Regions from separate parts of the Devosia sp. LjRoot16 genome, predicted to be linked through region 1. Evidence: predicted binding sites of a transcription regulator. Region 1 holds the regulator's gene; each other region holds the start of a gene.

Region 1 (7,841 bases):
CACTATGATGAGATGCGGAGCCGCGCCGTGACAGCTCTACGGGCCGGAGCGCTTCTGCCAGCCAACCTGCGGTTCCGGCTGCATCTGCAACTGGCGACGCTGACGGAAGATCGCGCCGGTCCGCTGCGCATCGAAGGCCGGCACTTGCTCGAGGCGGCCCGCCTTGGCCGCACCATGGCCGCCGCATGGGCCGATGCAGAACTTCTGCTGGTCCGCTCGGCCCTGGCGCTGCGCACCGGTCACCTCCGGCACGCCGCCGGGCTGTCGCAGGCGGCTCTTGCCTATGCCCGCGCTGCCGGACGTCGCGATCTGGCGCAAACCGCGGACCGGTTGCAGGCGGAGGCGCTCCACTATGCCGGCGACCATGCCGCCTCGGCCCGCCTCGCCAACGCCATGATCGGTGGACCCGACTGGCAATTGCCGGCGCCGCTCGCCATTCTGACCTCCCCGCCGAGGGGGGCCCTGCGCGTCGTGGAGGCGCGCCGGCTGTGGCTGCTGGGCAAGCCCGACCAATCCCGCCACCTGCTGTTCGAGGCGCTGAACTTCGCCGCCGAGCAAGGTCCCTGGGCCCTCTGCGAAGCGATTGGCCTCGGCGCCTGCCCTTTGCTGCTGTGGTACGGCGAGGATGACCGAGCCGTTGGCTGCATCACGCAACTGGGGCGCGCGGCCGAGCATGCCGGGCTGCCGCTCTGGACCTCATGGGCCGATCTCTACCGCAAGGTGATGATCCACATCGCCGTCCGCGAAGGCCGTCGCAGCGAAAGCGCCATCCTGTTGCAGCCGGCGAGCTTCCTGCAGGCCGAGACCTGGGTGACGCTCACCGGCTCGCTGCGCGGGCTGAAGCTCTCCCCCGAACGCAGCAGCGGCTGGTGCCGACCCGAGATCCTGCGGGCCTTCGCCCTCGCGAGGGTCGCTGACGGCGATATCGAGGCCGGCACGCGGCTGCTGCAGGAGGCCATCGATCTCGCTCGAACCCAGGGAGCGCTCGCCTGGGAACTGAGGGCCGCCATGAGCCTCGCACGCCTGTGGTCGAGGGACCGGCGGACTGCCGCCTACGAGCTCCTTGCGGGCACTCTCCACGCCTTCACCGAAGGCAAGGCTACCTCGGATCTCCTCGCCGCCACGGCCCTCCTCCGCCGCCTCGCCAATGGGTGAGAGCAGCGGCGTTCCTAGGCCCGACACCTGCTCATTCCGCTCGCTGCGCCCCCAATCGTAACGCAATATTCACCGCTCGATTGCAGAACATAACTGGAACACGTATAACACGTTCAGTCTTTGTTCCGATTCTGCTCACGGAGCCGCCCATGCTTACGCGCAAGCAACACGAACTGCTGATGTTCATCCACGAGCGGATGAAAGAGTCCGGCATCCCACCCTCGTTCGACGAGATGAAGGACGCGCTCGACCTGAGAAGCAAGTCCGGCATCCATCGATTGATCACCGCGCTGGAAGAGCGTGGCTTCATCCGGCGTTTGCCCAATCGGGCCCGCGCGCTCGAGGTGATCAAGCTGCCGGATTCGATGAACCCCTCGCTCGGTGGTCGCAAGGCCCGCTTCGAGCCCTCGGTCATCGAGGGTAACCTCGGCAAGGTGTCGGCGCCTCCGGCCCGCCCCTCGGCACCGGTGGTCAATGCCGACTCCTATCGGGCGGTGACGATCCCGGTAATGGGCCGCATCGCGGCAGGCACGCCGATCGAAGCGATCCAGACCCACAGCCACTCCATCATGGTGCCGCCTGAAATGCTGGGGCCTGGTGAGCACTATGCACTGGAAGTCCGCGGCGACTCGATGATCGACGCCGGCATCTTCGATGGCGACACCGTGCTGATCAAGAAGCAGGACGCCGCTTCGACTGGCGAGATCGTGGTCGCCCTAGTCGATGACGAGGAAGCGACGCTGAAGCGGCTTCGCCGCCGCGGCAACTCCGTTGCGCTCGAAGCGGCCAACCCGGCCTACGAGACCCGCATCTTCCCGCCTGACCGGGTGAAGGTGCAGGGCCGGCTGGTGGGCCTGCTGCGCAAATACTGACGTATTGACCCCACCGCCAATCGGGTCCCTGGGCCGGCAGCCTTGCCGGCCCTTTTTCTTATGAAACCGAACCTCCCCGCCGATATTTGCACTAGGGCCGGGCCGGCAAAGACGTTACGGTCCGCGCCGCCAAGGGAGGCTTCGGGCATCCTCGGGCAGCGCCGCCATGCAAATGGCCGTCGCGATCGTACCAGGAGAGTGGACAACCTTCCCGATCGCGCTTTAGCGGCATGGCGGTGCGCAGCAAACGTGCAGCGCCAGGGAGAAGGTTTTGGCAGCAGAGGTCGAATGGGTCGCCGTTGATTGGGGCACTTCCAATCTGCGCGCATGGGGCATCGACGCCGCCGGCGAGATCGCCTTCGCGCGCTCGTCGCCGGATGGCATGGGTCGCCTCAGCCGCGAACAATACCCCGATGTGCTGACCTCGCTGCTCAGCGGTGTCGCCGAGGATGTCGAAGACGTGCTGATCTGCGGCATGGCCGGTGCCCGCCAGGGCTGGATCGAGGCCCCCTATCTCGACGCGCCGGCCGAGCTTGGTCGCCTCGTTCAAGGCGCGGTGGCGCCCGACATGCCCGGTCCGCTCAACCCCCGCATTCTTCCCGGCGTCTGCCTGCGTGATGTCGGCGCCGAGGACGTGATGCGCGGCGAGGAAACCCAGTTGCTGGGCCTGTCATCGTTGCTCCCGGGCTTCTCCGGTCTGGCGGTGATGCCCGGCACCCACAGCAAATGGGCGCTGCTTTCTGGCACCAGGCTCGAGCGCTTCTCGAGCGCCATGACCGGCGAGATTTTCGAACTGCTGCGCACCCACTCGGTACTGCGTCACTCGCTGGGTGGCGAACTCGAAGGCGAAGATCGGGAGCGCGGCTTCGAAGCCGGCCTCGATCAGGGGCTGGAACGTCCCGAACGGCTGACTGCGACGCTGTTCAAGGTTCGCGCCGGCTCGCTCCTCTCAGGACGCAGCGCACCATGGTGCGCCGGGTTCCTCTCGGGTCTGCTCATCGGCGCTGAAATCGGCGGCCAGCGCGATTGGATCGGCGAAGCCGAGATCCCCTTGGTCGGCAGCGTCGGCCTTTGCGGGCTCTACCAGATGGCCTTCGCCCGGCTGGGCGCCAGCACCCGCATTATCGATGCAACCGACGCCACCCTCGCCGGCCTCAAGGCTGCAAGACAGGCATAGACCATGACCCACCGACACATCATCGCGATCCTTCGCGGCATCACCCCTCATGAAACCCTCGAAGTCTGCGACGCCCTGGTGCTCGCCGGCATCACCATGATCGAGGTGCCGCTGAACTCGCCGGAGGCGCTGCGCTCCATCGAGGATGCCGCCAAGGTGTTCGAGGGCCGGGCGCTGATCGGCGCCGGCACCGTGCTGAGCCGCGCCGACGTCGATGCCGTTGCTGATGCCGGGGGGCAGTTCGTCGTCTCGCCAGATACCAACCCGGCGGTGATCGGCGCCACCATCGAGCGTGGCATGACCTCGTATCCGGGCGTCTTCTCGCCCACCGACGCCTTCAACGCCATCCGCTCGGGCGCCACGGGCCTCAAGTTCTTTCCGGCCGAAGTGCTGGGCCCCAAGGGCATCAAGGCGATGAAGGCCGTACTGCCACCCGACATTCCGCTTTACGCCGTCGGGGGCGCCAATCCCGATAATTTCACCGAGTACTTCGCCGCCGGCTGCGCCGGCTTCGGTCTCGGCACCTACATTTTCAAGCCCGGCATGTCCGCCGCGGATGTGGCATTGCGCGCCACCGCGGCCGTCGCTGCCTATGACCAGGGAAAACCGCGATGAACACCAAGGCCGAGCTCTTTGTCGATAGCCGCTGCGAGCTGGGCGAAGGCCCGTTCTGGCACCCGCTGCTCGAGCGCCTGTTCTGGTTCGATATCCTCAACCAGACCATGCTGAGCGCCGGAACCGATGGCCACATCGTCGACCGCATCACCTTCAAGGACACCGTCAGCGCCGGCGCGGTGATCGACAAGCAGAGCCTTGCAATCGCCCAGTCGGGCGCCCTGCTCCGCTACGACTTCTTGACCGACACGACCTCGGTGATCGCCGAGATCGACGGCGATGTTCCGACCAACCGCACCAATGACAGCCGCGTCGACCGCACCGGTGGTTTCTGGATCGGCACCATGGGCCGCAAAGCCGAAGCGGGAGTCGGCGGCGTCTACCAGTACCGGGCCGGGCAGACCACCAAGGTGATCGAGAACATCCGCATCCCCAACTCGATCTGCTTTTCGCCCGACGGCCGCACCGCCTACTTCACGGACGCCGGCAAGATGATCGTCAAATGCGCCACCGACCCGGAGACCGGCCTGCCGGTCGGGCCGTGGGAAGACTTCTTCACCATGGACGGCCCTGGCGGCGCCGATGGCTCGGTGGTCGACTCCGAGGGCTGTCTGTGGAATGCCCGCTGGGGCGGCGGCAAGGTCATCCGCATCTCGCCCGACGGCAAGCTCGACAAGGTGGTCGAGGTGCCCGGCGTCAGCCAGGTGAGCTGCCCGGCCTTTGGCGGCAACGACCTCAAGACCCTCTACATCACCACGGCGCGCGAACACATGACGCCCGCAGAGATCGAACGCGAGCCGCATGCGGGCAGCGTCTTCGCCGTGGCGCTCGACGTGCCCGGTATCGCCGAACCCTTCCTCAAGCTCTGAGTTTCACGTGTCTTTTCCCGCTGTCGGCGTCTGCTACTACCCCGAACACTGGCCCGTCGAATGGTGGGAGGATGACGCGCGCCGCATGGCGGAAATCGGCATCCAGTATGTCCGCATCGGCGAGTTCGCCTGGTCGCGGCTCGAGCCCAGGCCGAACGAGATGGACTTCGGCTGGCTGGTGGCTGCCATGGATGTGCTCGGCAAGCATGGCCTGAAGGTCATCGTCGGCACGCCCACGGCCACGCCGCCGCGCTGGCTGCTCGACAAGATGCCCGACATGCTGGCGGTCGACCGTGATGGCCGGCCGCGCGGCTTTGGTTCGCGGCGACACTACGACTTCTCGCATCTGGGCTATCGGCGTGAGTGCGCCCGCATTACCCGGCTGCTGATCGACCAGGTCGGCCAGCACCAGGCGCTCGCCGGCTGGCAGACCGACAACGAGTATGGCTGCCACGACACCGTGCACTCCTACTCCAAAGCCGCCGCGCTTGGTTTCCGGCTCTGGCTGAAAGACAAGTACAAGTCCATCGATGCGCTGAACGCCGCCTGGGGCAACGTGTTCTGGTCGATGGAGTACAACAACTTCGAGCAAATCGACCCGCCGAACCTGACGGTGACCGAGGCCGCGCCGGCAGCCTGTCTCGATTTCCGCCGCTACTCCTCCGCGCAGGTCGCTGCGTTCAACAAGACGCAGTACGACCTGATGAAAGCCGCACGTCCCGATCTGCCGGTGATCCACAACTTCATGGGCCGCTTCACCGAGTTCGATCACTACGAAGTGGCCGAGACGCTCGATGTGGCGAGCTGGGACTCCTACCCGATCGGCCATCTCGCGGTTTCCAATGAATCCGACGAGGTGAAAGCCGCGTATTTCCGCCAGGGCGAGCCGGACGCGCAGGGCCTGCAGCACGACATCTACCGTGCCGTCGGCCATGGCCGCTGGTGGATCATGGAGCAGCAACCCGGTCCGGTGAACTGGGCCGAGTACAACCCCGATCCCCTGCCCGGCATGGCTCGCCTGTGGGCCTGGGAAGCCTTCGCGCACGGCGCTGAGGTGGTGTCGTACTTCCGCTGGCGGCAGGCGCCATTCGCGCAGGAGCAGATGCATGCCGGCCTCTTGCGTCCCGATAGCCAGCCGGCCCCGGCCTACCACGAGGCCAAGCAAGTCGCAGAGGAACTCAAGCGGCTCGGCATCGATGGGGTGGCCAACAAGGGTCGCGTCGCCATCGTCTACGATTACCAGAGCGAATGGGCATGGCGGATCCAGCCGCAGGCCAAGGGGTTCTCGCACCACCAGCATGTCCGCAACGTCTATGTGCCGCTGCGCAAGCGTGGCGTCGACGTCGATATCCTGCCGCCTTCGACCACCGATTTCTCTGGTTATGACCTGGTGGTGATCCCGGCGCTGTTCGCCTGGAACGACCAGCTCCGCACCGCCATCGAGAATTTTGACGGCCACCTGCTGATCGGCCCGCGCTCCGGCTCGAAGACCGAGAACTTCTCTATCCCCACCGGCCTTGGTCCGGACCTGCCGCAGAACCTCCTCGACGCAAAGGTGGCGCGCGTCGACAGCACCGATCCGCGCCGGACTGTTTCGGTCAAGGGTGGCGGCGCCGTCGGCCATTGGCGGGAGCGGCTCGACACCCGGGCTGAGATCGTCATCGAGGACGAAGAGGATTTCCCGGTGCTGGTGGCACAGGGAAAGCTCAATTACCTGGCAGCCAGCGGTGATCGCGCCCTGATGCAGCGGATCGTCGATCACCTGCTCACCGAAGCGGATGTTCCGACGCTCAACCTCCCCGCCGGCGTGCGCTGCCGCACCAGAGGTAAATGGCGCGTTTACTTTAACTACGGCGACACTGTGGCAAACCTGACTGCGGCGCCCGACGAGAAGGGCTATGTGCTGGGCGGCGCCCAGATCGAAGCGGCCGGGGTCACGGTAGCGTTGCTCGCCACGGCCGGCTGAGTTGCGGAATAGCGGGGCGGATTTCGAAACCGCCCCGCGCTTCATCCCAGCGCAGCCACTGCACCCCGCCGCGGGCCAGCGCAGCTGCGTCGATCACCGTATCGGCCGCGCAGTTGGCTGGGACGGCCCGGCGGGCGATCAGCAGATCGGCCATGCCGCAATCCTCGTAGAAGCCGGCCGGGTCCCGCACGATCGTCACGGTGAAGCCCCGGCTGCTGGCGCCAAAGCAGCCGATACTGTCGCAGCTGAGCAGCGCGCCGGGTTCAATGACCTCGCCATAGGTCTCGCGCCACACTCCGACGGCAAAGCTGTCGGCTTTACCCGCCACAAGCTGCAGGCCCGCGTCGCCCCGCAAAGCCACCGCCTGCGTGGTGTCGGCGATAAGGACATCAGGCGGACGATCAACGGCGAACAGCAGAACAGCCGGCACCAGCAGCACGGGCGCGATCAGCCGGTGCCAGGTCGAGAGGAACGTGAACCAGGCAAGCGTTGCGAGCCCCATCAGCAGGGCAACGGGCGCCAGCAATGGACTGGCATCGAGGCCCGAACTCCAGCTGGCCACCAGCCCGCCAAGATCGAGCATCCGGTCGATCGACCACCCCATCACGGCAAGGAAAGGAGCCTCCCAACCGAACGGCATGGCAAGCGTTGCCAACACCGCGAAGGGCATCATCACGAAGCCGACCAGCGGCAGCGTGAACAGGTTGCCCAGCACGCCGAGCGGCGAGGTCTGCTGGAAGTGGTAGACGGAGAACAGCAGCGTCGCAGCCCCGGCGATCAGGCTGGTCAGCACGATGCCCCACAGATATCCGCCGGTGCGCGCCAGTAGGGATTTCTCTCGTCCCTCCGGCGGCCGCATCAGCTCCCACGCGCCGATCAGTGCCACGACTGCCGCGAACGACAGCTGGAAGCTCGGCCGGAACACGCTGGCGGGATCAGTGGCGATGACGATCAGCGCCGCGATGGCGACATTGCGCATAGTGAGCGCGCGCCGACCGAACACGATAGCGCCGAGCACCAGCACCAGCATGATCGTCGAGCGCAGCGCCGCAACATTGCCACCCGAAATGGCGAAATAGGCGAGCGCTGCGACCACGGCGCCCGCCGCAGCAACGCGCTTGACCGAAACGAACCGGTGGATGCCGCTCACCAGCGCCAGGCCGCCTCGCAGCGTCACCAGCACCAGT
Region 2 (7,841 bases), on a different contig from region 1:
ATGGCGGCGCCGTGAACGCCTTCGGCGAGCTGTGGCGCGCCATTGTCGGCTGGCTCGACCTGTTGACGGCGCGCCCGGGCGCGGCGCAGAAATTCAACCTCACCGGTCTCGGCCTCATCAACGCCACCGGCTGTTTCTTTGCCGTGGTGCTGGCGCTGATCCTCATCGAGAGTTCGCTCAGCGGCTTTCCCGGCTGGGCGACGGTCGTCCTCAGCCTTGTCGCCAATGCCCTGCAGCTCGGCGTCATATGGGTGGTGATCGCAGTGACGGCGCGGGTGTTTCGTACGCCTGGAGTAGCGATGGCGGTGCCCGCTACCTACGCCGTGGCGTTCGTCCTCGGGGTGTCGCTGCCGCTGGCCTATCTCGGCGGATCGAACATTCTCACGGCGACGCTCGGGGTCATCGGCTTTATGCTGTTCCGGGTGGCGCGCGAGGTCGGCAAACTCGGGATCGGCATTTCCGCCGCGTTTGCCATTCTTTCGATTGTCGCGCTTGTCGCCACCCGAGTCGGGCTCTACATGCTGACCACCGGACTGAACGGGGTCGGCTAGTGCCTGAACGCAGCAACGATATCTGGAACGAGGTGGCCTCGGCCGCCCGCGGCGTTGTGGCGCTGGTCATCGGTGACCGCCGGGCCAACGGCTATTTCGACTTCTCCGATCGCGGGCTGGTCGGCAGCTTCATCGCCTTCCTGGTGGTGGCGCTGCTCAACACCGCGGTGCCGCTGGTGCTGGGCGTGCCCGGAACGAGCGGTACGGCGTTCCGGGCCATTGCCACGGTGATCATCGTGCTGGCGCTGCAGATCGGCGCGGCGGCCCTGGTGCTGCGCCAGTTGAAGCGGCCCGATGCCTTGGTGCCCTACATCGTGGTCGACAACTGGGCGACCTTTTTCCTGACCATCGCCACGACGCTGCTCGGACTGGTGGGCGCCGGCGGCGAGCTGATGTTCATCGCCACGGGCATCGTGATCATCATCATCATGATCAACATCGCCCGGCTGATCCTGACGCTGACGCCCTGGCAGATCGCCTCATTCCTCGTGGTGCAGCTGATCAGCGGCGTGATTGCACTGTTCGTGGTGAGCGCGGTGTTCCCGCTGTCGCCGGAGCAGTTGGCCGAACTGACGGCCGGCGCAGGAGCGGCTACGGCGCCCTGAGCGCTGTCAGTAATCCACCTTGGTGAGGTAGAGCCCGTCGGGCGGGGCGAGCGGGCCGCAGCGGGCGCGATCGCGGGCATCGAGGGCAGCGCGGAAATCGCTTGGGCGCCATTTGCCGTCGCCCACCAGCTTCAGCGAGCCCACCATCGAGCGCACCTGCGAATGAAGGAAGCTGCGGGCCTTAGCGGTGACGACGATCATCTCAGCCTGCCGCGACACGGTGAAGATATCGAGGGTGCGATCGGGCGACTTGGCCTGGCACTCGGCGGCGCGGAAGGTGGTGAAATCGTGCTTGCCGAGGATCAGCTGCGCCGCCCTGTGCATGGCATCGGCATCGAGCGGCACCGGCACGTGCCAGACGCGGCCGGCATCAAGGCCGGGCCGGGCACGGCGGTTGAGGATGCGGTATTCGTAGTGCCGGGCGATGGCCGAGAATCGGGCCTCGAAGCTCTCGTCGACACGATCGACAGTGAGGATGGCCACCGGATGCGGCTTGGTGTGATAGTTCAGCGCCTCTCGCACCTTGAATGGATCCCAGTCGCGCTCGAGGTCGAAATGCACCACCTGGCCGAGGGCGTGGACACCGGCATCGGTACGACCGGCGGCCTGGGTGACGACACTCTCACCGGAGAAGCGCGCGATCGCCTCCTCGAGCAGTTGCTGCACGGAGAGATCGCCCGCCTGCCGCTGCCAGCCGCAGAAGGGGCGGCCGTCGTATTCGATCGAGAGACGGTAGCGGGGCATCGCTAGAAAGGCCCCCTCACCCGGCCCTGCGGGCCGACCTCTCCCCCAAGGGAGAGGTGACGCATGGGCGAGCTCGTGCCACCGCGCACCTCTCCCTTGGGGGAGAGGTCGGAGCGCGCAGCGCTCCGGGTGAGGGGGCATTCAGGACTCACGATGCCCGCTCCGGCAACGCCCCTGCCCCACGCAGGAACGTCGCGGCGTCCATGGCGCCCTTGCCTTCGCGCTGCACCATGGTGAGGCGCACGGCGCCGGTGCCGCAGGCAATGGTGAGATCGGGGAGGATGGTGCCCGGGGTGCCCTCTGCGGCGACCAGCGTCGAGCGCAGCGCCTTGATGCGGGTGGGCGTGCCGTTAAGGCTCAGTTCGAACCAGGCGCCGGGGAATGGCGAGAGGCCGCGGATCAGGTTGTGCACCTCGCTCGCGGGCTTCGTCCAATCGATGCGCGCTTCCGCCTTGTCGATCTTGCTGGCGTAGGTGACGCCTGCTTCCGGCTGTGGGGTGAAATGCAGGCTGCCGCGGTCGAGCGCGGCGAGCGCCCGGCCCATCAGGTCGGCGCCGACCAGCATCATCCGGTCATGCAGCTCGCCCGAGGTCATGTCGGGTCCGATAGGCATTTCCTCGATCAGGCCGACGGCGCCGGTATCGAGGCCCTCGTCCATCTGCATCACCATGATGCCGGTGCGCGCATCCCCCGCCATCACCGCGCGCTGGATCGGCGCAGCGCCGCGCCAGCGCGGCAGGAGCGAGCCGTGGAGGTTGAGACAGCCAAGCCGTGGCGCCTCGAGGATCGGCCTGGGCAGGATCAGGCCATAGGCGACGACCACCGCCACATCGGCATCGAGCGAGGCAAACACCTCCTGCTCGGGCGCCTGCTTCAGCGAGCGCGGGGTGAATACCGGGATGCCGAAGCCCTCGGCCGCCTCATGCACCGGCGACTTGCGCTCGGCCTGGCCGCGGCCGGCGGGTTTTGGCGCACGGGTGTAGACGGCAACCACTTCGTGGCCGGTCGAGACGATCTCGGTGAGGGTGGGCACGGCGAATTCCGGCGTGCCCATGAAGATGATTTTCATATTCCCGGTCTCTCGGTGGTCGCCTTCTCCCCTTGCGGGCAGCGGACGAGGGCGAAGCCCTCGCCGCGAGGTGGCGCGTGAGCGCCGGATGAGGGGTCCGCGCAACGAAGTGTAGCGCGATCCGAGTGAAGCGAGGAGCGATTGCGTACGCGGAGAGAGACCCCTCATCCGCCCTTCGGGCACCTTCTCCCACGAGGCGAGAAGGCGATCGCCTCAAATGAGGTGTCAGCCCGCCTTCTTGGCGAGGCGCTCGGCCTTCTGGAACTTCTTCAGCACGCGGTCGCGCTTCAGCCGGCTCAGGTAGTCGATGTAGAGCACGCCATCGAGGTGATCGAGCTCGTGCTGGACGCAGACCGCGAGGCGATCCTTGGCGTCGAGCTCCACTTCCTTGCCGTCGAGATCGGTGTAGCGGACGGTGACCTCGGCCGGGCGCTCGACATCATAGTAGAGCTCGGGGATGGAGAGGCAGCCTTCCTCGGTGGTGACGGTCTCGTCGGAGTATTTGAGGATCTCGGGGTTGATCATGACCAGCGGCGCGGCCGGCTCGTCTTCCTTGGCGAGGTCCATGACGACGATACGTTTCAGCTCGCCGATCTGCGGCGCGGCAAGGCCAATGCCCGGCGCGTCATACATGGTTTCGAGCATGTCCTTAGCAAGCTGCTTGATGCCATCGTCGATCTTCTCGATCGGCTCTGCAATGGCGCGCAGGCGCTCGTCGGGCAGGATCAGGATGGGGCGCTTGGCCATGAACGTTCAGTCCTTCATCGGGGGTTGCCGCTGAATATGGTATTTCCCGGGCGCCGGTCAACGGCCAGCCGGTTTACGCTCTGTTTAGGCCAATTGCGGCGCCGAAGAACAATGCGGGAACAACGGCGTCGAATCGTGTAAGCTGAGGCGATGGATCGAGTGCTTTTCGTCATCGCCGACTTCCCCGTCACGCTTGAGATCGCCGCCTATGCATCTGTGGGAGTCGTCGCGGCCCTCTTGGTGGCGCTGCTCGTCGTCGTGGTGCGCCAGTCGCGCGCCCGGGCGGAAGAGGCAGAGCAGCGCGCCGAAGAGGCAGCCGCGGCGCGGCTCAAGGCGCAGGAGACCGAGCGCTACATCGCCGACATGGTTCGCGTGCAGTCGGAGATGACCGGCCGGATGCAGACGATGAGCGAGATTTTTGGCTCGCGCACCTCCGACCTGGCACGGCTGGTGAACGAACGGCTCGACAGCCAGGGCCAGCGCATCGGCGCGGTCATGCAGGAAAGCAACGTCAAGACCAACGAGAGCCTGGCGAAGCTCCAGGAACGGCTGGCGGTGATCGACCGGGCGCAATCCAACATCACCCAGCTCAGCCAGAATGTGGTGTCGCTGCAGTCGATCCTCGCCAACAAGCAGACGCGCGGCGCGTTCGGCCAGGGCCGGATGGAAGCGATCATCGGCGATGGGCTGGCGCAGAACGCCTATGCGTTCCAGGCGACGCTGTCGAACGGCAGCCGCCCCGATGCGCTGGTCTATATGCCGAACGGGGCGCCGTCGCTGGTGATCGACGCCAAGTTCCCGCTGGAAAGCTGGCAGGGCTTTTCCGGGGCCGGCGAAGGCGAGGACCCGCGCTTCGCCGCCAGCCGGTTCCGCACCGACATGGGTGTCCATATCAAGGCGATCTCGGAAAAATACCTGATCGCCGGAGAGACCGCCGACACGGCGTTCCTGTTCGTGCCGTCGGAATCGATCTTTGCGGACCTGCACGAACATTTCGAGGATGTGGTGCAACGGGCGCTGAAGGCGCGCATCGTCATCGTCTCGCCGTCGATCCTGATGCTGTCGATCCAGGTGGTGCAGGCGCTGCTGCGCGACGTGAAGATGCGCGAAGAGGCCTATCGTATCCAGACCGAGGTGCGGGCGCTATTGGCCGATGTCGGCCGGCTGGACGAGCGGGTGCGCAAGCTCCAGACCCACTTCACCCAGGCCGCCGGGGATATCAGCGACATCGTCACCTCGTCCTCGAAGATCGTGAAGCGCGGCGAGCGGATCGAGGCGATGGAGTTCGACGAAGCCCGGCCGGAGCCGCAGCGGCTCGCCGGCGAGTAGGCTGCTCACATCGCCTCACAAGCGTGCGAGCGTCATCCCCAAGTCCGGTTGCACGCCTTAGCCTCCCCCGTCAAACAGGAGGACGGCGAAATGGACGAGAGGGACACACCCCCGATCTCGCAGGAGATGATCAATCTCTTCGACGACTACACCCACCTGAGCCTCGACCGCCGCAAATTCATGGACAATCTCGCCAAGCTCGCAGGCTCGATGAGCGCGGCGACGGTGGCGGCAGCGCTGATGGCGTCGAACGCCAAGGCGCAGGGCCTGGTGCCCGAGGATGATGCGCGGCTGGTTACCGAGGACGTGGCCTATCCGGGCGCCAAAGGCGAGATGCGCGGCTACCTCGCCTACCCTGCCGAGGGCGGACCGTTCGGCGCGGTGATCGTGGTGCACGAGAATCGCGGGCTCAATGCGCACACCAGGGACGTGGCGCGACGCGTGGCGCTCGAGGGCTTCGTGGCGCTGGCGCCTGACTTCCTCTCCGACCTCGGCGGCACGCCCGCCGACGAGGAGGCGGCGCGGCCGATGTTCCAGCAGCTGCCGGCGGCAGATGTCGCAGCCAATGGTGTCGCGACCATCGCCTGGCTGAAGACCCATGCGAAGGGCAACGGCAAGGTCGGCGCCATGGGCTTCTGCTGGGGCGGCGGCACGGTCAATAACCTCGCGACAGTGGCGCCCGACCTCCTCGCGGCGGTGCCCTACTATGGCGGGCAGCCGGATGCCGCGGCGGTGCCCAGTATCAAGGCCAAGGTGATGGCGCATTATGGCGGGCTCGATGAGCGGATCAACGCCGGCATTCCCGCCTTCGAGGCAGCGCTGAAGGCCGCCGGGATCGACTACCAGATCTTCATCTACGAGGGCGCCAACCACGCCTTCAACAACGACACCTCGGCCGCGCGCTACAGCAAGGAAGCATCCGACCTGGCCTGGTCGCGAACGATCGGGCTGTTCCGCGAGGTGCTCGCCTGAGCGCAGCCAGAGAGCGCAGGGACGGGGGTACGCCCCTGCGCCACAAGAAAGCTCGGAGCGCGCCTTCTCCCACCTGGGATAGGCAGCCGGCGATTATTTCCGCCACCGCAGCGGATCGTCGATCGGCCGAGGCAATGGTGGCAGGCCGATATCGCGCCGGAGGCTGTCGGGGAGTTGCGGCTCACGGCGCAGTTTTCCCCAGCGGATCCAGGATAGCAGCCAGTTTCGCCAGCCGGGGCGACGGGCAGCGTCGCGACGGGAAGCGGGAGCAGTGGTCTCAGATTCTGTCATAGCCAAGCAGGCGCGTGGCGCCTGTCTCCTTGTTACGAGGGGAAGGCGCCAGCGAATGAAAAAGGCCCTGGGCCCGGCGATGTCCGCCGGAGCCTGGGCCTTTGCCTTCGTAGCGATGTGGTTAGAGGTGCGCCGGCAAGCGGCGGCTAAGCCCTATCGTCGGCGCATCACGAAACTCGCAGACATGGCCCATACCTCCATCGACCGCGGCACTGAGCGCCGCGGACAACATGGAAGCTAGGCGGCCTGTCCGCTCGGCGCAAGACCCGCCGCGGCGCGGAGCTAGCTGGCCAGCGCCTGCAGCGGTGGCGGCAGGATGCTGTCGAGCAGCTTGGTCCTGCCCTCGGTAAGCGCAGCGAAGGTCCGGATGTCTTCCGGGCGGCTCAGCAGATAGCCCTGCGCCGTCTGGCAGACCTCGCTCTTGAGGAACGCCAGCTCCTCGGCCCGTTCGACGCCTTCGGCGACAACCGGAACGTTCAAGCCGCTGCCCAGACCCAGTACCGCCCGCACGATGGCGGCCGACTGGTCATTGTTGTCGACGGCGCGGATGAAGGACTGATCGACCTTGATCTTACTGAACGGGAAAGCGCGGAGGTTCGCCAGCGACGAGTAGCCGGTGCCGAAATCATCCATGGCGATGCGGACGCCGAGCGCCCGGATCTGCCTGAGCGTCGTTACGGCTCGCATCATGTCGCGGATCAGCGCCGTTTCGGTGATCTCCACCTCGAGCCGGGCCGGCGACAGGCCGGTGCTGATCAGCACCTCGTGCACGGTCTGCGCGAAGGTGGGCGAATGCACCTGCACTGCCGAGACGTTCACCGCCACCGAAAGCGGCGACTTCCAGCGCGCCGCTTCGCTGGCGGCGGCACGCAGCACCCACTCGCCGATCTGCAGGATCAGCCCGCTCTCCTCGGCCACCGGCACAAACACCGACGGTGGAATCTCGCCGCGTTCCGGATGTTTCCAGCGCACCAGCGCCTCAAAGCCGGTGACTTCGCCCGATTGAATATCGACCTGCGGCTGGTAGACGAGGCGCAACTGATTGCGCGACACGGCGTGGCGCAGGTCATGCTCGAGCATGCGGCGGTCCCGCACTTCGGCGCCCATGGCGTTCTCGAAGAAGCGGTAGATGCCGCGCCCATCCTGCTTGGCGCGATAGAGCGCCGTGTCGGCATGAGTCATCAGCTGCTCGGCGGTATCGGCGTTATCAGGGAACAGTGCGATGCCGATCGACGCGGAGATCAGTGCTCCGCCGGCCGATTGCTCGTTGTTGCGGCGGAAGCCGTCGAGGATCTGCTCGGCGATGCGACCGGCGCGGGCCGGTGTGCCGATATCCCCAAGCAGCACGGCGAACTCGTCGCCGCCCAGGCGCGCGGCGTCACCGACCCCCTCGATGGCGCCGAGCAGCGCCTGGCCGACGCGCTGCAGCAAGGCATCGCCGGCGGCGTGCCCGAAGAGGTCATTGACCTCCTTGAAGCGATCGAGATCGAGGCAGAGCACGGCGAAGCTCTGCTCGTGACGCCGCGCGTGGCT
Region 3 (7,841 bases), on a different contig from region 1:
CGAAATCCGCGGACAGGTAAAGCCCGCCGCGATGTAGGACGTCAGTCTGACACGAATCCTTGGGGTCGCCGCTCTGCGGCGGCCCTTTTCTATGCCTTGAGCTGATCCAGCAGTTCGCGCGGCATCCGCGCCACCCCGCCGCTGGTCTTGATCGCCACGACCTGCACCTCGGCCCGCGTGATCTCGATACCATCCAGGCTGATTGACTGCACCAGGTTGAGCCGCGCCGCACTGAGCGAGGCAACTTCGGTGGTCACCTCGAGCAGGTCGTCGATATGCGCTGCCGCCTTGAAGTCGATGCTCATGCTGCGCACGGCAAAGGCGATGCCGTCCTTCACCAGCTCAGAGTGATGCACGCCGCGTTCCCTGAGGAACTCGGTCCGGGCCCGCTCGAAAAAATGCAGATACGCCGCGTGGTAGACATTGCCAGAGAAGTCGGTGTCTTCGTAATAGACGCGGGCGGTGAAATGGCTGCTGGTCATAGCTCGTTCACGACGACATGGATCGGATGCGGTCCCAGCTCTGCCATGCTGCCGCGCAGTTCGGCCGGGAACAACGGCATCGCAGCGAGCGTCTCGGCATCGTTGCGAACCCACCTGAATTCGAGCATTGCGCCACCATCGGCGACGCGGTGACAGACCGCATCGGTCGAAAACGGAAAGCTCGTTGGAATCTCGGCCGGGTAGTAGAAGCCCATCTCATGGATCACCCGGCCGTCATAGCGGAACAGGTCCTCCATCACGATGGCCAGCGGGCCGATTGCCGCCACGACGCCCAACTCCTCCTCGAGCTCGCGCGCCAGTGCCTCGGAACTGATCTCACCCATCTCGACGCGCCCGCCGGGCAGTGCCCAGGACTCCTCGGTGGTCGCACGATGGATCAGCACATGGCCTTCGCGGCGGATGATCGCTGCGGCGCGGAACTGGAACCGGGTCGTTTCGTGATCGAACGATATCATCCGACGGCTAGCAGTCATCTGTCCGATCCGGCGAACTGCAGGCCACGCGCTTTGAGCTCGGTCCTGAGGATGAGGATGGCCTTGGGGCCGACACCGTGCAGCGCCAGCAACTCCCGTTCACTGCGCTCAGCAACCACTTCGAGCGTCGTAATGCCCTGGAGCTCCAGCGCCTGCGTCGCGGGCCGGCCGATGCGGGGCAGCGCCGTCACGGCTCCCTCCTCGACAACAACTCAGACGACAAGATGATGCTCCCGGTCGAACGCCCAGACCTCTTCGTGGTCGATCTCGAACAGATGGCCATCAGGGTCGCGGAAATAGCCGGCAGTGCCCCACTGGGTCTTCGTCGCCGGCTTGACGATCGTGGCGCCCGCCCGCTCCGCCTGTGCCAGCAACCGGGCGACGTCATCGGGATGCTCGGCGCAGTAGATCAGCGCCAGGCCGGATGAAGCACCGGGATCACCCGGCAGGCCCAGAGCATCCTTGGCGAGATCGGCCTTCGCGATCAGCGCCAGCGCCATGCCGCCCAGGTCGAATTTCACGAAACCAGCGTGGCTGGTCGGCGCCCGCTGCCAGCCAAGCGCTTCGTAGAACGCTGCCGACCGAGCGACATTGGCGACGCCGAGCAGGATGATGTGGACGCGGGGCCGAAATGCCGGTTCGCTCACTCCTCGCCAGGCTCCTCGAACAGGCTGCCTTGCATGCCGATAAACCCCTGCGGGACACTGATGCCCATATGCTGGAAGGCCAAAGCCGTCAGCATCCGGCCGCGCGGCGTGCGCTGGATGAACCCCTGCTGGATCAGGTAAGGCTCGACGATCTCTTCGAGCGCATCGCGCGGTTCCGACAGCGCTGCGGCGATGGTTTCGATCCCCACCGGGCCGCCGCCATAGAAATCGGCGATCACCTTGAGGTAGCGCCGGTCGAGCTGGTCGAGCCCGCGCGCATCGACGTCGAGCCGCAGCAGCGCCTTGTCGGCGACCGAGCGGGTGATCTCCTTGGCGCCATCGACCAGCGCGAAATCGGTGACCCGCCGGAGCAGCCGGCCGGCAATGCGCGGCGTGCCACGCGAGCGGCGGGCAACTTCCATCGCCCCGTCGGGCGCCATGCCGATGCCGAGCAGGCGGGCACCGCGCTCGACGATCTTCACCAGTTCTTCGGGGGTGTAGAAATTCAGCCGGATCGGAATGCCGAAGCGGTCGCGCAGCGGCGTGGTCAACAGCCCGGCGCGCGTGGTGGCGCCGACCAGGGTGAACTTGGCGAGGTCGATCCGCACCGAACGCGCCGCGGGCCCTTCGCCGATGATCAGGTCGAGCTGATAGTCCTCCATCGCCGGATAGAGGATTTCCTCGATCGCCGGGTTGAGCCGGTGGATTTCGTCGATGAACAGCACGTCGCGCTCTTCGAGATTGGTGAGCAGCGCCGCGAGATCGCCGGCCTTGGCGATCACCGGACCGGAGGTGGCGCGGAACCCGACGCCCAGTTCGCGGGCCACGATCTGCGCCAGTGTGGTTTTGCCGAGCCCCGGCGGGCCGACGAACAGCACGTGATCGAGCGCGGTGCCGCGTTGCTTGGCGGCCTGGATAAACACCTCGAGATTGGCCCGCGCCTCGGCCTGCCCGATGAACTCGGAAAAGCCGGACGGGCGGAGCGAAACATCGAGCGGGTCGTCGCGACCGGCCTGGGCCGAGGTGAGGTCGGTCAAAGCTTCAACATCCGCGCCGCGATGAGGCCCAGAGCCAGGAGCAGCTTAGCCTCCCGCTCGTGGTCGGTGAAGCCGCCGAAGCCGTCGACGGGGCCGGCAAACAGGTCTTCGTCACCTGCGTCAGGGTAGCTAACGGACATTCCGCCCCACCGCACCCGGATGTAGCCGCATGGCGCAGCACCTCTCGTGATCTCATACTGTTCCGGCGCATCCCTGCAGGTAAGCGTGACGGTTAGCCCTAGTTCGTTTGCGACAAGCATTACCGCGTCGGGGATCACCAGAGGGTCCACCTTCGGGAGTATTAGCTTCTCAAGATTCTCGATGGCAGAAGGCATGTTACTAACCCATAGGCGGGGGTTCAGGCTGGCGTTCATATCCTGTCTCGCGTCCCGACCCGCGAGCCGATGACCATTATCCCTATGTACTGAATGGCCAGCCAGGGAAAGGTGGTTACCAGTTCGAAGAAGCGAAGCCCGTCCCGTTTGAACGAAGGGCCTGATGGCAACCAATCGAACCAGCCCCACGAGACTGAGGCTGTCCCGATCAACACTGCGACGCTCAGCGGCAGCAGGATGAGGTGCTCCCATAGGCCAATCGGTGCCCGAACCGCCGAACGCAGAACAACAGCAAGGCACCAGAACGCGTAAAGCACCGAGCTTGGGAAGAGAAACGACAGCGCCGAAGCCGTCGGACCATGGATCACCAAATCGATGAAGTTCAGAATGGTAGGCCCCGTCGCCAGCAGCATGGCGAACAGGACGAAGATGCCAATCAGGCGGTCCCGCGGTCCTGCGCCGCCAATCACGAACTGAGCTCCCTGAGCCCCAGCCGGATCAGTTTGTCCGTCGGCACGTCGTCGCCTTCGCGGCCAACCACCCGCGCCACCGCAGCCGAGGCCTGGGCGCTCGAATAGCCGAGATTGGTGAGCGCCGAGACCGCGTCGGATACATTGCCGGCGGCGACGCCTTCGCCCAGCGCCGCCTGCAAGCCCAGCACACCGGCGTCGATCGCGCCTGCCGGCGCCTTGCCCTTGAGTTCGGTGACGATGCGGACCGCCAGCTTGGGGCCGACGCCGTTGGCCCGGCCGACCATCGCCTTATCCTGCAGCGCGATGGCGCTGGCGAGTTCCGATGGGGTGAGAACCGAGAGAATGGCGAGCGCCACCCGGCTGCCGACGCCCTGCACCGTCATCAGCGTGGTGAACCAGGCCTTCTCGGCTTCGGTGAAGAAGCCGTAGAGCCGGATCATGTCCTCGCGCACGATCATCTCGGTATGGACCACCGCCGCATGGCCGACCTGCGGCAGCGCCGCCAGCGTCTTGGCCGAGCAGAACACTTCGTAGACCACGCCGTTGACGTCGAGATGCGCGTAGTCGCCGCCGAAGCCGTCGACCATGCCCTTCAGTTTGCCGATCATGCAGGAACACTCAGCTTGCGGATGGCGCGATGATGGGCGTGACAGACCGCGATGGCCAGCGCGTCGGCCGCGTCGGCGCCCTTGAATGTCGCGGTGGGGAGCAGGATCTTGATCATCATCTGGATCTGCGCCTTCTCGGCATGGCCGGTGCCGACCACCGATTTTTTGACCAGGTTGGCGGCATACTCGCCGACCGGCAGCCCGCGCAAAGCCGGCGTCATCAGCACCACGCCGCGCGCCTGGCCCAGTTGCAGCGCCGAGCGCGCCCCGGCGGAAACGAAGGTCTCCTCCACCGCCGCCTCCTCGGGTGCATACTCGTCGAGCACCGCCGCGATGCCGCGATGCAACGCCACCAGCCGGTCGGCCAATATCCCATCCACCGGCGGCGTGATCGTGCCGCAGGCGATAAAGCTCAGCCGGTTGCCGTTGCTCTCGATAATCCCCCAGCCGCAGCGCCGCAGCCCCGGATCGATCCCGATGATTCGCACTGTTTCAGCCATTTCGAAGCTTTAGGTCAGGAGCCGGAGCCTACCAAGGGCTTTGTGAACGAAACAGAAACACTGCACCGATTTAGCTACGATCCGGGTCTGCGAATTCATCGGCGAATTAATCAGCATTCAAGCATTGCTCCCGTAAGCCCAAGGCATTCACTCCGGGGGACGCGGAAATGAACAAGCTTGCACTGCCGGCTTCCGAATGGCGCATCGCCTGGCAGCGCACGGCCCTGATCCTCGCCGCGTCGACGGTCGGGTCCTGGGTGATGTCCAATCTCGTCATGATGTCCCTCAACGAAGGGATGAACACTGTCGGCACCGTACTGGCGCTGGGCATGCCCACCGCGCTTGGCGGCCCGATCCTGCTATTCCTGCAGGTGCGCTCGGCCCAGCTGCGCGATGCCAACCGCAGGCTGGAGAAGCTCGCCTCCACCGACTGGCTGACCGACTGCCTCAACCGTCGCGCCTTCACCTCGCGGGTCAGCTCGAGCCTCGGCCAGACCGACGGCTACGGCACGCTGCTGGTCATCGATGCCGACCACTTCAAGACCGTCAACGACCGCTTCGGTCACGAGCGGGGCGACGAGGTGCTGCAGCTGATCGCCGGCGCCATCCGCGACAGCGTGCGCGACGGCGATCTAGTCGGCCGCATCGGCGGCGAGGAATTCGGCGTGTTCCTGAAGGATGCCGGACACGATATCGCCAACGCTGCCGCCGAGCGCATTCGCGCCGCGGTGAACGCCCTGTTCGTCACTTCGGACGGTATCGCGCAACGGCTGTCGGTCAGCATTGGCGGCGCCGTATGCGCCGGCGACTCCGGCTTTTCGGAGCTGTTCCAGATCGCCGACCGTCGTCTCTATGAGGCCAAGCACGCCGGCCGCAACCGTGTCGAACTCGGCCGGAATGCCGGCGATGCCGACCTTGCGGCAATGAGCGCGGCGATCAGCTGACCGCCACAGGGAACGATGGATAGACGACGATAGATAAAATCCGATCCGGTGGCTTGAGGCGATTTCAACACGCGCCGCCTACCGTTCCGGCCCTCTGCGCAGAAGTGCTGAAGGGACGCGAGCATTGGATTTTTCACCCACCGGATGGGGCCGCGTTTTCCTCTGGACTGCACTTGGGGCGTTCGGCTGCGTCGCTGTCGCGTTGTTCGTGGATTCGTTCAACTTCCATAACCTCGGCCCCGATGACCTCCGCTGGTCGATCACTGTCGATATCCTGGTGCCGCTCGGCCTCGCGGGCCCGATCCTGTTTTTCCTCCTGAGCAAGCTGCGCGAACTCGCCATCGCCCATGAGCTGCTGCGCCGCCACGCCGCCACCGACACCCTGACGGATCTCTTGAACCGCGGCGCCTTCACCCGCGAAGTCGAGGAAGCCCTGGCCGACGCGCGCTTCGCCGAAAACGGCATGCGTGGCACGCTGCTGGTGGTCGATGCCGACAACTTCAAGGCGATCAACGACACCTATGGCCACGAGCAGGGCGACGCCGCATTGCGGCTGATCGCCAGCTCGATCCGCGCCGTGCTGCGCTCCGCCGACCTGGTCGGCCGGATCGGCGGGGAAGAATTCGCGGTGTACCTCCCCGGCACCACCCTGCTGATCGCCGAGGCGGTGGCCGAGCGCCTGCGGCAGGCGGTGTACGCGGCCGCATTCGCGCCCGAAGGCAAACCGCACCAGCTGACGGTGAGCGTCGGCGGCGCCGTGTATGATCGCCATCTGCCCTTCGCCGAACTGTTCCGGCTGGCCGATCAGCAGCTCTATGCGGCCAAGCAGAATGGACGCAACTGCATCGCAGTCACGTCCATCGCGCATTACGAAACGCTGCCGGCCGCCGCTGCCTGATCCGTTGCGGTAGTGGCGACTTCGACGAGGAAGCCGCCGGGCGCCTCGCAGTAGAATGTCGTCGTCCGGCTGCCGCCGCGGCTGAACTGCTGCACCTCACCGGGACCGTAGGCAGCGGCGACGAGTTCGGCGTGCTTCAGCCGGACTTCGGCAACGCTGCCGACGAAGAAGCCGATATGGAAGTTTTTGTGGTAGCTGGCCTCGGCCTTGCCGGTCGCCATGAAGTTGAGGACGAAGCCGCCCTCTCCTGCGAGGACGACGAAATTGTCGTGCGCTTCGCCGACGACGGCGAAATCGAAATGCCGGGTGAAGAACTCGGCAGCCGCGCGCACATCGGCGACGGCGAAGTTGGCGTGATTGAACTGCATGGTGATGTCCTGATGCGGGTGGTGGAACGGTCGGACGACCGGCTCCGTGGCGCACGCGGCATGGGGGCATGTAGCTGGCGGTGATGCATCGACCCATATCCCAACAAGCAGCGGGCGCCCGGGGATCGGACGCTCGTCGGCTTGCCGTGGGTCCTTCGCCTTTTTGGGGCGGGACAATCTCCCTCGCGGGAGGGCCGGACTCACCTTAACCGGCCTGCGTTTTTTCGGCGTAACGAGCCCGAACTAGTGCCTGGGCCCGAATGTGTCAAACCAAGCCGCTCTCAGGCGGCTTCGATCTCCAAGTCAAAGCCGCTCTTAGGCGGCCTCGATCTCCATGTCGAAGCCGCTCTTAGGCGGCTTCGATCTCCAAGTCGAAGCCGCTTAGGCGGCTTCGATCTTGCTCATGTTTTCGTCGGAAATATCGAAGTTGCTGTAGACGTTCTGCACGTCGTCGTCCTCTTCGAGGATGCCGATCAGCTTGAGCAGCGTCGCGCCCTTTTCCGCATCCACCGGCACTTCGTTCTGCGGCTTGAAGATGAACTTGGCCGACTCCGCCTCGCCCAGCACCTTCTCGAGCGCCGCCGCCACTTCGTTCAGCTGTTCGAACGAGGTGTAGATCCAGTGGCCGTCTTCGTCGCTCTCGACATCGTTGGCCCCAGCCTCGATCGCCGCTTCCATCACTTTGTCTTCCGAACCGGCCTTGGCCGGATAGAAGATCTCGCCGACCCGATCGAACATGAAGCCGACCGAGTTGGTTTCACCCAGCGCGCCGCCGTTCTTGGAGAAGGTCGAGCGCACGTTCGAAGCGGTACGATTGCGGTTGTCGGTCAGCGCCTCGACGATGACAGCGACGCCGCCCGGGCCATAGCCCTCGTAGCGGATCTCTTCGTAGTTCTCGGTGTCGGCGCCGCTCGCCTTCTTGATGGCGCGCTCGATATTGTCGCGCGGCATCGACTGGGCCCGGGCGTTGATGACCGCCAGGCGCAGGCGGGAATTGAACGCCGGATCGGGCATGCCGAGCTTGGCGGCGACGGTGATTTCGCGGGCGAGTTTCG
Region 4 (7,841 bases), on a different contig from region 1:
CTCTCGATCTCCGCCATCGGCGCCAGCACCGGGCTGTCGATCCGCTCGATGGATGACGAGATGAAGGACTATTACAAGCAGAAGCGCGCCGCGGCGAAGTTCATCACCGGCTCCAGCCTCGATTGGACCATCCTCGAGCCGGGCGAACTCACCGATGGCGGCGGCACCGGCAAGGTGCTGCTGAGCCAGCAGGCGATCAACGAGGAGTCGGTGCCGCGCGAGGATGTCGCCGCCGTCACTGTGGCACTGCTCGAAGAGCCCAAGTCGGCCGGCAAGGTGCTGCAACTTACCCGCGGCACGCAAACCATCGCCACCGCCCTCAAAGCGGCGCTCAGCTGATGGATCAGAAGATCGGCCCACTGCTCGGCTCCGGCAAGATGGCGGAAGCCTTCCATTACGGCGACCACGTGCTGAAGCTCTATCGCGACCCCACCAATCGCTCGGTGGCCTTCGGCGAAGCCGCCATCCTCGCCATTGTCGGCGAGCATGGCCTGCCGACCCCGGCGGTGCACGCAGCCGGTCCCTATGCCGGCCGCTGGGGCCTCGTCATGGACCGCGCCCCGGGCCAGCCGCTGGCCAGCCTCGCCGCCGCCGACCCGGCGCTGCTGCCAGCGGCGCTCGAGGCCATGGTGCAGCTCCACCTCGCTATCCATGCCCGCACCGAAGTTCGCCTTTCGCCGCTGAAGCCGCGCCTCGCCGACCGCCTCGGCCGCGTCGACCTCGATGCCGCACTGCGTAGCCGCCTGCTGGCGCGGCTGGCCGAACTGCCCGAAGGCAACCGCCTCTGCCACGGCGATTTCCACCCCTTCAACATCATCGGGCCGCCCGGCGCCGCGATGATCGTCGATTGGCCCGACGCCACCTCCGGTCCGCCGGCCGCCGATGTCGCCCGCTCCTACCTCCTGATGCGCCACGGCGCCGGCCACGAGTTGGCCGACGCGTATCTGGCGGGCTATCTGGCGGCGAGCGAGCTGACTGACGCCGACATCCGTGCCTGGCTGCCGATCATTGCCGCGGCGCGGTTGGCCGAGAACGTGCCGGAGGAGAACGAACGGCTGCTGGCGCTGGCGCGGGGGTAGCTACGGTGCCGCCGACCGGTGCGCGCAATCGCGATGCTAGCGGCGATCGCCTCCCTCCCCCTTGAGGGGAGGGAATGAGGGTGGGGGTGGTTCTGTGATCACCGATGGACCCCCACCCCCAACCCCTGCCCTCAAGGGGGAGGGGAGCAGAGCCTCACGGCACCACCACCAGCTTCCCCAGCGCCTGCCCGGCGCCGATCCGTTGAAACGCCGCGGCCGTCTCTGCCAGCGGATAGACCCGGTCGATCGCCGGCGTCACCGCGCCGGCCGCGATCAGCGCCCCGAGCTCCGTCAACTGCCCGACATCCGGCTGGTGCAGCACCAGCCCGAGCTGCTGCCCGCCAGGCTTCGAGCTCATCGCCCCGAGCGTTGCCACGGCAAGGATGGTCGGTGTCGTGCCACCCACCACCGCCAGCCGCCCGGTGGGCGTGAGCGTGCGGCGGAACTGCGTCAGTGGCCGCGACGCCACCATGTCGATGATCAGGTCATAGCGTTCGCTGCCCGCGGCAAAGTCCTCGGCGCGATAGTCGATCACCCGCTCCGCCCCCACCCTGCGCATCAGCTCGAGCTTCTCCGCCCGGTCGACGCCGGTCACATCAGCGCCGGCGCGCTTTGCCAGCTGGATCGCAAACGTTCCGGCGCCGCCACCCCCGCCATTGACCAGCACCTGGTCGCCGGCCCGCACCTCGCCCTTCCAGCGCAAGCCCTGCCAGGCCAGCAGGCCCGCCTGCGGCGTCGCTGCGGCGGCTTCGAAGCTCACCCCCTCGGGGATCCTGGCCAGCACCGCTTCCGGCGCCGCGACATACTCGGCAAAGCCGCCCCAGTTCGCCCCGCTGAGATCGCCGAACACCCTGTCGCCAACGGCGAGGCGCCCCACCCCCGTGCCCAGCGCCTCGACCACCCCGGCGACATCCGCGCCGAGGATCGCGTGCTGCGGCCGCCACAACCCGCCCAGCCGCGCGAGGAACGGCTGGCCGCGTAGGAGGTCCCAATCCCACGAATTGAGCGACGCCGCCTTGACCCGGATCAGCACCTCGCCCGGCCTCGGAACCGGCTGCGCCACCTCGGCGAGCCGCAGCTGCTCCACCCCGCCATATGCCGAATAGACCACTGCCCGCATCGCGCCCTCCCGATCCCCCGCAGCACCATCCGCCGCCGGCGAGCCGCTTGACAAGCCCAACACTTCGTTCGCTTTATGTTCTCATTGCGCCACGGAGAATCCCGGATGGAGCCCGCCGCCACGATCCTCCACGCCGATCTCGATGCCTTCTACGCTTCGGTCGAGCAGCTGCTGAACCCGGAGTTGCGCGGCAAGCCGATCGCCGTCGGCGGCGGCGTGGTGCTGGCCGCCTCCTACGAGGCCAAGGCCTTCGGCGTGCACGGCGGCATGTCCGGCTGGGCGGCCAAGGAACTCTGCCCCGAGCTGATCTTCACCGGCGGCCATTTCGAGGAGTACCAGCGGCTGGGCGACGCGGCGATCGGCATCCTCGACGACTACACCCCGCTGGTCGAACGCATCTCGATCGACGAAGCCTTTGCCGATGTCGCCGGCTGCGAGCACCTGTTCGGCAGCCCCGAAACCATTGCCCGCACGGTTCGCGCCCGCGTCCGGGCCGAGCTCGGCCTCCCCATCTCGGTCGGCGTGGCGCGCACCAAGCATCTGGCCAAGATCGCCTCGCAGGTGGCCAAGCCCGATGGTCTCGTGGTGGTCGATCCGGTGCGCGAGCTCGAGTTCCTGCACCCGCTGCCGGTGAGCCTGATGTGGGGCGTCGGCCCGGTCACCGAGGGCAAGCTCGAGGACGAGGGCATCCTCACCATCGGCCAGCTGGCCGAACAGCGCAACGAGTGGGTGCAGCGTATCCTCGGCCATGCCGCCGGCGAAAAGCTCAGCGCGCTGGCTTGGAACCGCGACCCGCGCGGCATCGTCACCAACCAGCGCGCCCGCTCCGCCGGGGCCCAGTCGGCGCTCGGCAAAAAGCCGTTCATCGAACGGATCTACCGGCCGACCCTGCATCACCTCGCCGATCGCATCGCCTCGCGGCTCAGGGTGAAATCCTGGCACGGCCACACCATCACGGCGCGTGTCCGCTTCCGCGACCTGCGCGCCGTCACCCGCTCGATCACCATCGACCAGCCGATTTCGGCCACTGTGAGCCTCGCCGAGATCGCCGAGGACCTGGTGCGGGTCGTCCAGGCCGATCACCCCGACGAGCGCACCATCACGCTGCTCGCCATCTCGGTGGCGCAGCTCGAGCGCGATCCGCTGGTGCAGCTCGAACTGCCGCTCGACCTCGCCGACGACGCCCGCCGCCCCGGCACCCGGCGCGGCGCCTCGCGCCTTAGCGCCGATCGGGCCATGGACGCCGTCCGCATCCGCTTCGGCCGCGAAGCCATCGGCTATGCCTCGGCGACGCTCGAGCTCGATCGCTCCGTCCCCGACGCCTTCCGCGGCTTGGCGGAAAAGCCGCTGTAGAGCGCATCAGCACTTTGTGATTGAGCTCGGCCTGGCCTACCCACCGGGTGTCATCCCTGCGAAAGCAGGGACCCAACTCACAGCCCGCGCCAGCCGATAGATGGCTCCCTGCTTTCGCAGGGATGACACCGCAGGTGATTGGTTCATTCGTGAACAGGCTGAGCCCGGCGATAGATCAGCTTCATCACCCCGCTGTCAAAGCGTTCGCTGTCGATCAGCTCGATATCGAAGCGCCGCTCCAGGTTGTCGAGCAACCGCCGGCCCTTGCCGAGGACGATCGGGTGGATCAGCCAGTGATACTCATCGACGAGGCCGAGATTGGTCAGCTGCTGCACGATGGTGGCGCTGCCATAGGTGAGGATATCACCGCCCGCCCGCGCCTTGAACGCGTTGACCTTGGCCGCATCGAGCTCCCGCCACAGCTCCGAGGTCGGCCACTTCGCCGCCTGCAGGTTGTGCGAGATCACCACCTTGTGCAGCGCATTGATCCGCTCGGCATAGGTCTTCTCCCACGTCGCGGCATTGGGGTTAGCGGGAACAGCCGGCCAGTACTGCGCGAAATCCTGATAGGTGCCCTTGCCGAGCAGCAGGCTGCTGGCGCCGTTGACCAGCCCGATCTCGTAACTCGACAGCTGGTCGTCGCCGCGGATCCAGTCCATCTCACCCATCGGGCCGGCGATGAAACCGTCGAGGCTGATCCAGTGTGTGCTGATGAGCTTGTTCATTCACCTTCTCCGTAATCAACAAGATTGTTAATCAACATAATTGTTGAGTACGTCGTGAGGCCGGCCCTGTCAAGCGAGGCAGCCGCATTTCCGCCATCCATGCCTGCGAGCCATTTGCGCCAGGGGTTTTGGGGGATTTCGTTGCGCAAACTGCTGATCGCGCTGGTGCTGGTGCTAGGTGGTGCGGTGACGGCCACCTTGGCCTATGCCCCTTACCTTCCGCAGCTGGTCGCCGAGGGCGTGCCGCCGCTCATCTGGCCGGCGCCCGGGCACTTCGCCAGCATCGAGGGCGCCGCAACGCCGCGTGATTTGCACGTCGCCGAAGCATCCAGCACCCGTCCATTGCAACCCGACCTCGAGGCCGCCTTCACCGAGAAGCGCGGCAAGGCCCTGCTCGTCGCCCGCGCCGGCCGGCTCGAACTCGAGCACTACGCGCCAGGTCTCACTGCCGAAACCCGCTTCAACTCGTTCTCGATGGCCAAAAGCCTCGTCGGTGCGCTGATCTACAAGGCGCTGGCCGAAGGTCGGCTGCAGAGCCTCGACCAGACCTTGGGCGAGCTCCTGCCCGATGATCGTGGCCTCGCCGGCGTCACGCTACGCGCCCTGCTGGCGATGCGCAGCGGCATCGCCTTCGACCATGGCGAGGGCAAAGCCGGCGCCGTCAGCGGCGACAAGACCGTCGATACTTCAGCCAACCCGTTCGGCCCGCTGGCGCGGCTGCATTTCCTCGGGCTCGGCGCCATCGAGGGCGGCCTCGTCACCGATGCCAAAACTGCGTCCGAGTTCAACTACCAGAACGTCAACACCGCGCTGCTCGGCGAGGTGCTCGAAACTGTCTATGGACGGGGCCTCGAACACCTGCTGGCCGAAAAGCTCTGGCGCCCGGCCGGCGCGGCGTCCGCCGCCTGGCGCCAGCCGGCTGCGGGCGCCCCGGTTTCCGCCTATTGCTGCATCTACGCCGCGGCGCGCGACTGGATCCGCATCGGCCAGTACCTGGTCGAGAACGGCACGCCGGAAGCGCCCTTCCTCCCCGCCCCGCTGTGGCGCGAGTTCCTCGGGCTCGATGTCGGCACTGCCGAGCGGCTCAAAGACCATTATGGCCAGCACCTGCGCCAGAACGTTCTCGATCGCGCCGGCCAGGCGCTGCAGGGCCCGTTCACCTACCTGATGGGCCAGGGCGGCCAGGTGCTCTACCTGCTCCCCGAACAGCAACTGGTGGTCTATCGCGCCGGCGAAACCGTGCAGCTGTTGCACTCGACGCTGTACGGCGCCTGGAACAGCATTTCGGAATAGGGTTGGTGTGGATGACGACGCTTGTTTGGCACCTGAGGTTACCCCACCCACGGTGTCACCCCGGCGAAGGCCGGGGCCCATCCTGAGATGCTGCAGTAATTCACCGCTCGCCCGTCACCTCTGGATACAGATCGCGCCAATCCGGGTTGCGCGCTTCGATCAGTCGAATCTTCCACGCCCTGTGCCATTCCTTCAGCCGCTTTTCACGCTGGATGGCAGCCTCGGCGTCCTCGTGCACTTCGTACCAGACCAGTCGCTTGACGCCGTAGCGTTTGGTGAACCCCTCGAACCAATCGTTCTTATGCTGCCAGATGCGCACTTCGGGATCGCCGCTGACGCCAACGTAGAGTGTTCCGTTCTTACGGCTCGCCATGATGTAGACGATGAAGACCTTGCTCATCGCGGTACTCAAGCATGCTTGGGGCAAGCTCGTCAGCGGACTTTGCGGCTCCGAGGATCATCTCGGTATCTCAGGATGGGCCCCGGCCTTCGCCGGGGTGACACCGTGGATGTGGGACGGTCAGTGTCCGGTAGGGTGCGCAGTAGAAATAAAGCCTTCAAGCCCCGCGCAGCACAGCGATCACCCGCTCTGCCATGTTGGCGCAACGTGCCCCGTCGAACGGATAGAGCTCGGCGAACGAGCCGCGCAGCTGCTCTTCCAGCACCACGCGCAGCATGCGCCGCGCCCGGTGCAGCCGGGTCTTCACGGTCTCGGGCTTGAGCTGCAAGTGCGCCGCCGTTTCCTCGGTGCTGAGCCCCTCGACGTCGCGCAGGACGAACACCGTGCGGAATCCCTCGGGCAGGCCGTCGATGGCGGTCTCGAGCAGTTGGCGCATCTCGGATCGGGCAGCCTCCATGTCGGCGGGGAGTGGGGCGAGCGACAGCGGGAACAGCGACACCAGGCCGGCATCGGCGCTCACCGCCTGGTCGAGCGCTTCGAGCGCGCTGCTGGGCTTGCGGCGCCGCAGCCGCGACACTGCTTCGTTGAGCGCGATGCGGGTCAGCCAGGTGGAAAAGCTGGCCTCGCCGCGAAAGCTCGCGAGCGCCGTGAAGGCCTTCACATAGGTCTCCTGCACCACGTCTTCGGCTTCGCCGTCATTGCGCAAAACGCTCCGCGCCGCGCGGAACAGCCGCTGGTTGTTGCGCTCGATCAACAGGCGTATGGCGTTCTCGCCACCCTGCCGCGCCAGCTCCACCAGCTCGGCCTCGCTCAGCGCCCGCACTTCGCTCCGTTGTTTCAGCACCGTCAGCATGTGCGCTTCTCCCCTATTCGCGGTGCACCACGGCAGCGGCGATGATCGCCGCGACGTCCGGGAACCCGGCCAGCGCGACCTGTGGCAACTCGGTCAGCGCGGCCCCGGCATTGGCATAGTCGGCGGCGCTAGCGCTCGGCGTGCCGACGACGACGCGGCCGACCATCCCGGCATGCTCGTGCGGCACGCAGTAGTAATCATAGACCCCGGGGACGCTCAGCGTCAGCGAGAACGATTCGTCCGGCAGCAGATAGTCCGAGTCCCAGGGCGTCGCCGCCTCGGGGATGCGCCGCGGCCGATCGAACAGGCTCGGGTGATAGCTCGTCACCGTGTGCGAATTGCCGAGGTCACGGTTGGTCCAGCGAATCGTCTGGCCTGGCTGCACCAGGATCCCGATCGGATCGAACCACACCTGCGAGCCGTCCGGCGTCCCCTGCATGACGATCTCCACCGTCCCTGCCGCCAGCACCGGCGATGGTCGCAGCAGCACGGCGGCGAGGAGACCCCCGCCGGCCTGCAGCGCCTGTCTGCGCGTCGCGATCATTGCGCCACCCGCGCCTCGTCGGCCACCGGCACATGCCACAGCACGACGTGCACATGCGGCTCCTCGACGCCGGGATGCCCGGCATTGAAATAGACATCGACGTGATCGACATTGCCGCCTGGCGCTGCCAGGTCGTCGAAGCGCTTGTCCGGATTGAGGTCCTTGATCGGCAGCATGTAGATGGTGCTGACCAGCTTGCCATCATGGTCGTAGGCGAGGAACGGGCCGGCCGGCAGCGACGCCGGATCGACATAGAGCTGCCCCATGCCGGGCAGGAAGTCGGGCAGCTTGACCAGCGAGCTGACGGCCTTGAAGGCGCCTGATGGCGGCGACTTGGCGATCTCGGTGGGCACATCATGCGCCAGCACCGGCAGCGTGCCGGCGAGCGTCAGGGCGAGAACGAGCGGCAGGATCTTCATGGTGAACTCCATCATCGGCGCGCCTCGGTGGCGCGTCGAACATTGGAGTGGAGCG

Evidence for each region. Region 1 encodes LexA, which represses DNA repair genes until DNA is damaged. Its sites were predicted from a motif close to TGTTCNNNNTGTGTTCNG; they were not measured.
Region 2: ACSQ23_RS02080 (DNA recombination protein RmuC) is a predicted target of LexA. The motif match lies at 3,821-3,838, and genes of this name have one in related genera.
Region 3: ruvC (crossover junction endodeoxyribonuclease RuvC) is a predicted target of LexA. The motif match lies at 4,619-4,636, and genes of this name have one in related genera.
Region 4: dinB (DNA polymerase IV) is a predicted target of LexA. The motif match lies at 2,265-2,282, and genes of this name have one in related genera.

The regions. Positions count from the first base shown of each region.
Region 1 is NZ_CAXUPH020000003.1:51,821-59,661, forward strand. It holds gene ACSQ23_RS14640 (ATP-binding protein) at 1-1,155, shown strand, start outside; gene lexA (transcriptional repressor LexA) at 1,305-2,027, shown strand; gene ACSQ23_RS14650 (2-dehydro-3-deoxygalactonokinase) at 2,299-3,204, shown strand; gene ACSQ23_RS14655 (2-dehydro-3-deoxy-6-phosphogalactonate aldolase) at 3,208-3,819, shown strand; gene ACSQ23_RS14660 (SMP-30/gluconolactonase/LRE family protein) at 3,816-4,688, shown strand; gene ACSQ23_RS14665 (beta-galactosidase) at 4,696-6,654, shown strand; gene ACSQ23_RS14670 (ComEC/Rec2 family competence protein) at 6,623-7,841, opposite strand, start outside.
Region 2 is NZ_CAXUPH020000001.1:427,346-435,186, forward strand. It holds gene ACSQ23_RS02050 (hypothetical protein) at 1-15, shown strand, start outside; gene ACSQ23_RS02055 (hypothetical protein) at 12-551, shown strand; gene ACSQ23_RS02060 (hypothetical protein) at 551-1,156, shown strand; gene truA (tRNA pseudouridine(38-40) synthase TruA) at 1,163-1,900, opposite strand; gene fmt (methionyl-tRNA formyltransferase) at 2,049-2,969, opposite strand; gene def (peptide deformylase) at 3,195-3,716, opposite strand; gene ACSQ23_RS02080 (DNA recombination protein RmuC) at 3,867-5,045, shown strand; gene ACSQ23_RS02085 (dienelactone hydrolase family protein) at 5,136-6,017, shown strand; gene ACSQ23_RS02090 (bifunctional diguanylate cyclase/phosphodiesterase) at 6,591-7,841, opposite strand, start outside.
Region 3 is NZ_CAXUPH020000005.1:510,003-517,843, reverse strand. It holds gene ACSQ23_RS23860 (CHRD domain-containing protein) at 1-37, shown strand, start outside; gene ACSQ23_RS23855 (YbgC/FadM family acyl-CoA thioesterase) at 90-482, opposite strand; gene ACSQ23_RS23850 (NUDIX domain-containing protein) at 479-976, opposite strand; gene ACSQ23_RS23845 (hypothetical protein) at 973-1,167, opposite strand; gene ACSQ23_RS23840 (VOC family protein) at 1,189-1,623, opposite strand; gene ruvB (Holliday junction branch migration DNA helicase RuvB) at 1,620-2,660, opposite strand; gene ACSQ23_RS23830 (hypothetical protein) at 2,657-3,034, opposite strand; gene ACSQ23_RS23825 (hypothetical protein) at 3,031-3,465, opposite strand; gene ruvA (Holliday junction branch migration protein RuvA) at 3,462-4,076, opposite strand; gene ruvC (crossover junction endodeoxyribonuclease RuvC) at 4,073-4,576, opposite strand; gene ACSQ23_RS23810 (GGDEF domain-containing protein) at 4,744-5,520, shown strand; gene ACSQ23_RS23805 (GGDEF domain-containing protein) at 5,729-6,418, shown strand; gene ACSQ23_RS23800 (VOC family protein) at 6,388-6,786, opposite strand; gene ACSQ23_RS23795 (YebC/PmpR family DNA-binding transcriptional regulator) at 7,168-7,841, opposite strand, start outside.
Region 4 is NZ_CAXUPH020000001.1:1,584,180-1,592,020, reverse strand. It holds gene ACSQ23_RS07460 (NAD(P)-dependent oxidoreductase) at 1-339, shown strand, start outside; gene ACSQ23_RS07455 (aminoglycoside phosphotransferase family protein) at 339-1,079, shown strand; gene ACSQ23_RS07450 (NAD(P)-dependent alcohol dehydrogenase) at 1,234-2,199, opposite strand; gene dinB (DNA polymerase IV) at 2,305-3,552, shown strand; gene ACSQ23_RS07440 (dihydrofolate reductase family protein) at 3,696-4,277, opposite strand; gene ACSQ23_RS07435 (serine hydrolase domain-containing protein) at 4,419-5,570, shown strand; gene ACSQ23_RS07430 (GIY-YIG nuclease family protein) at 5,671-5,970, opposite strand; gene ACSQ23_RS07425 (RNA polymerase sigma factor) at 6,128-6,823, opposite strand; gene ACSQ23_RS07420 (plastocyanin/azurin family copper-binding protein) at 6,837-7,367, opposite strand; gene ACSQ23_RS07415 (DUF5602 domain-containing protein) at 7,364-7,786, opposite strand.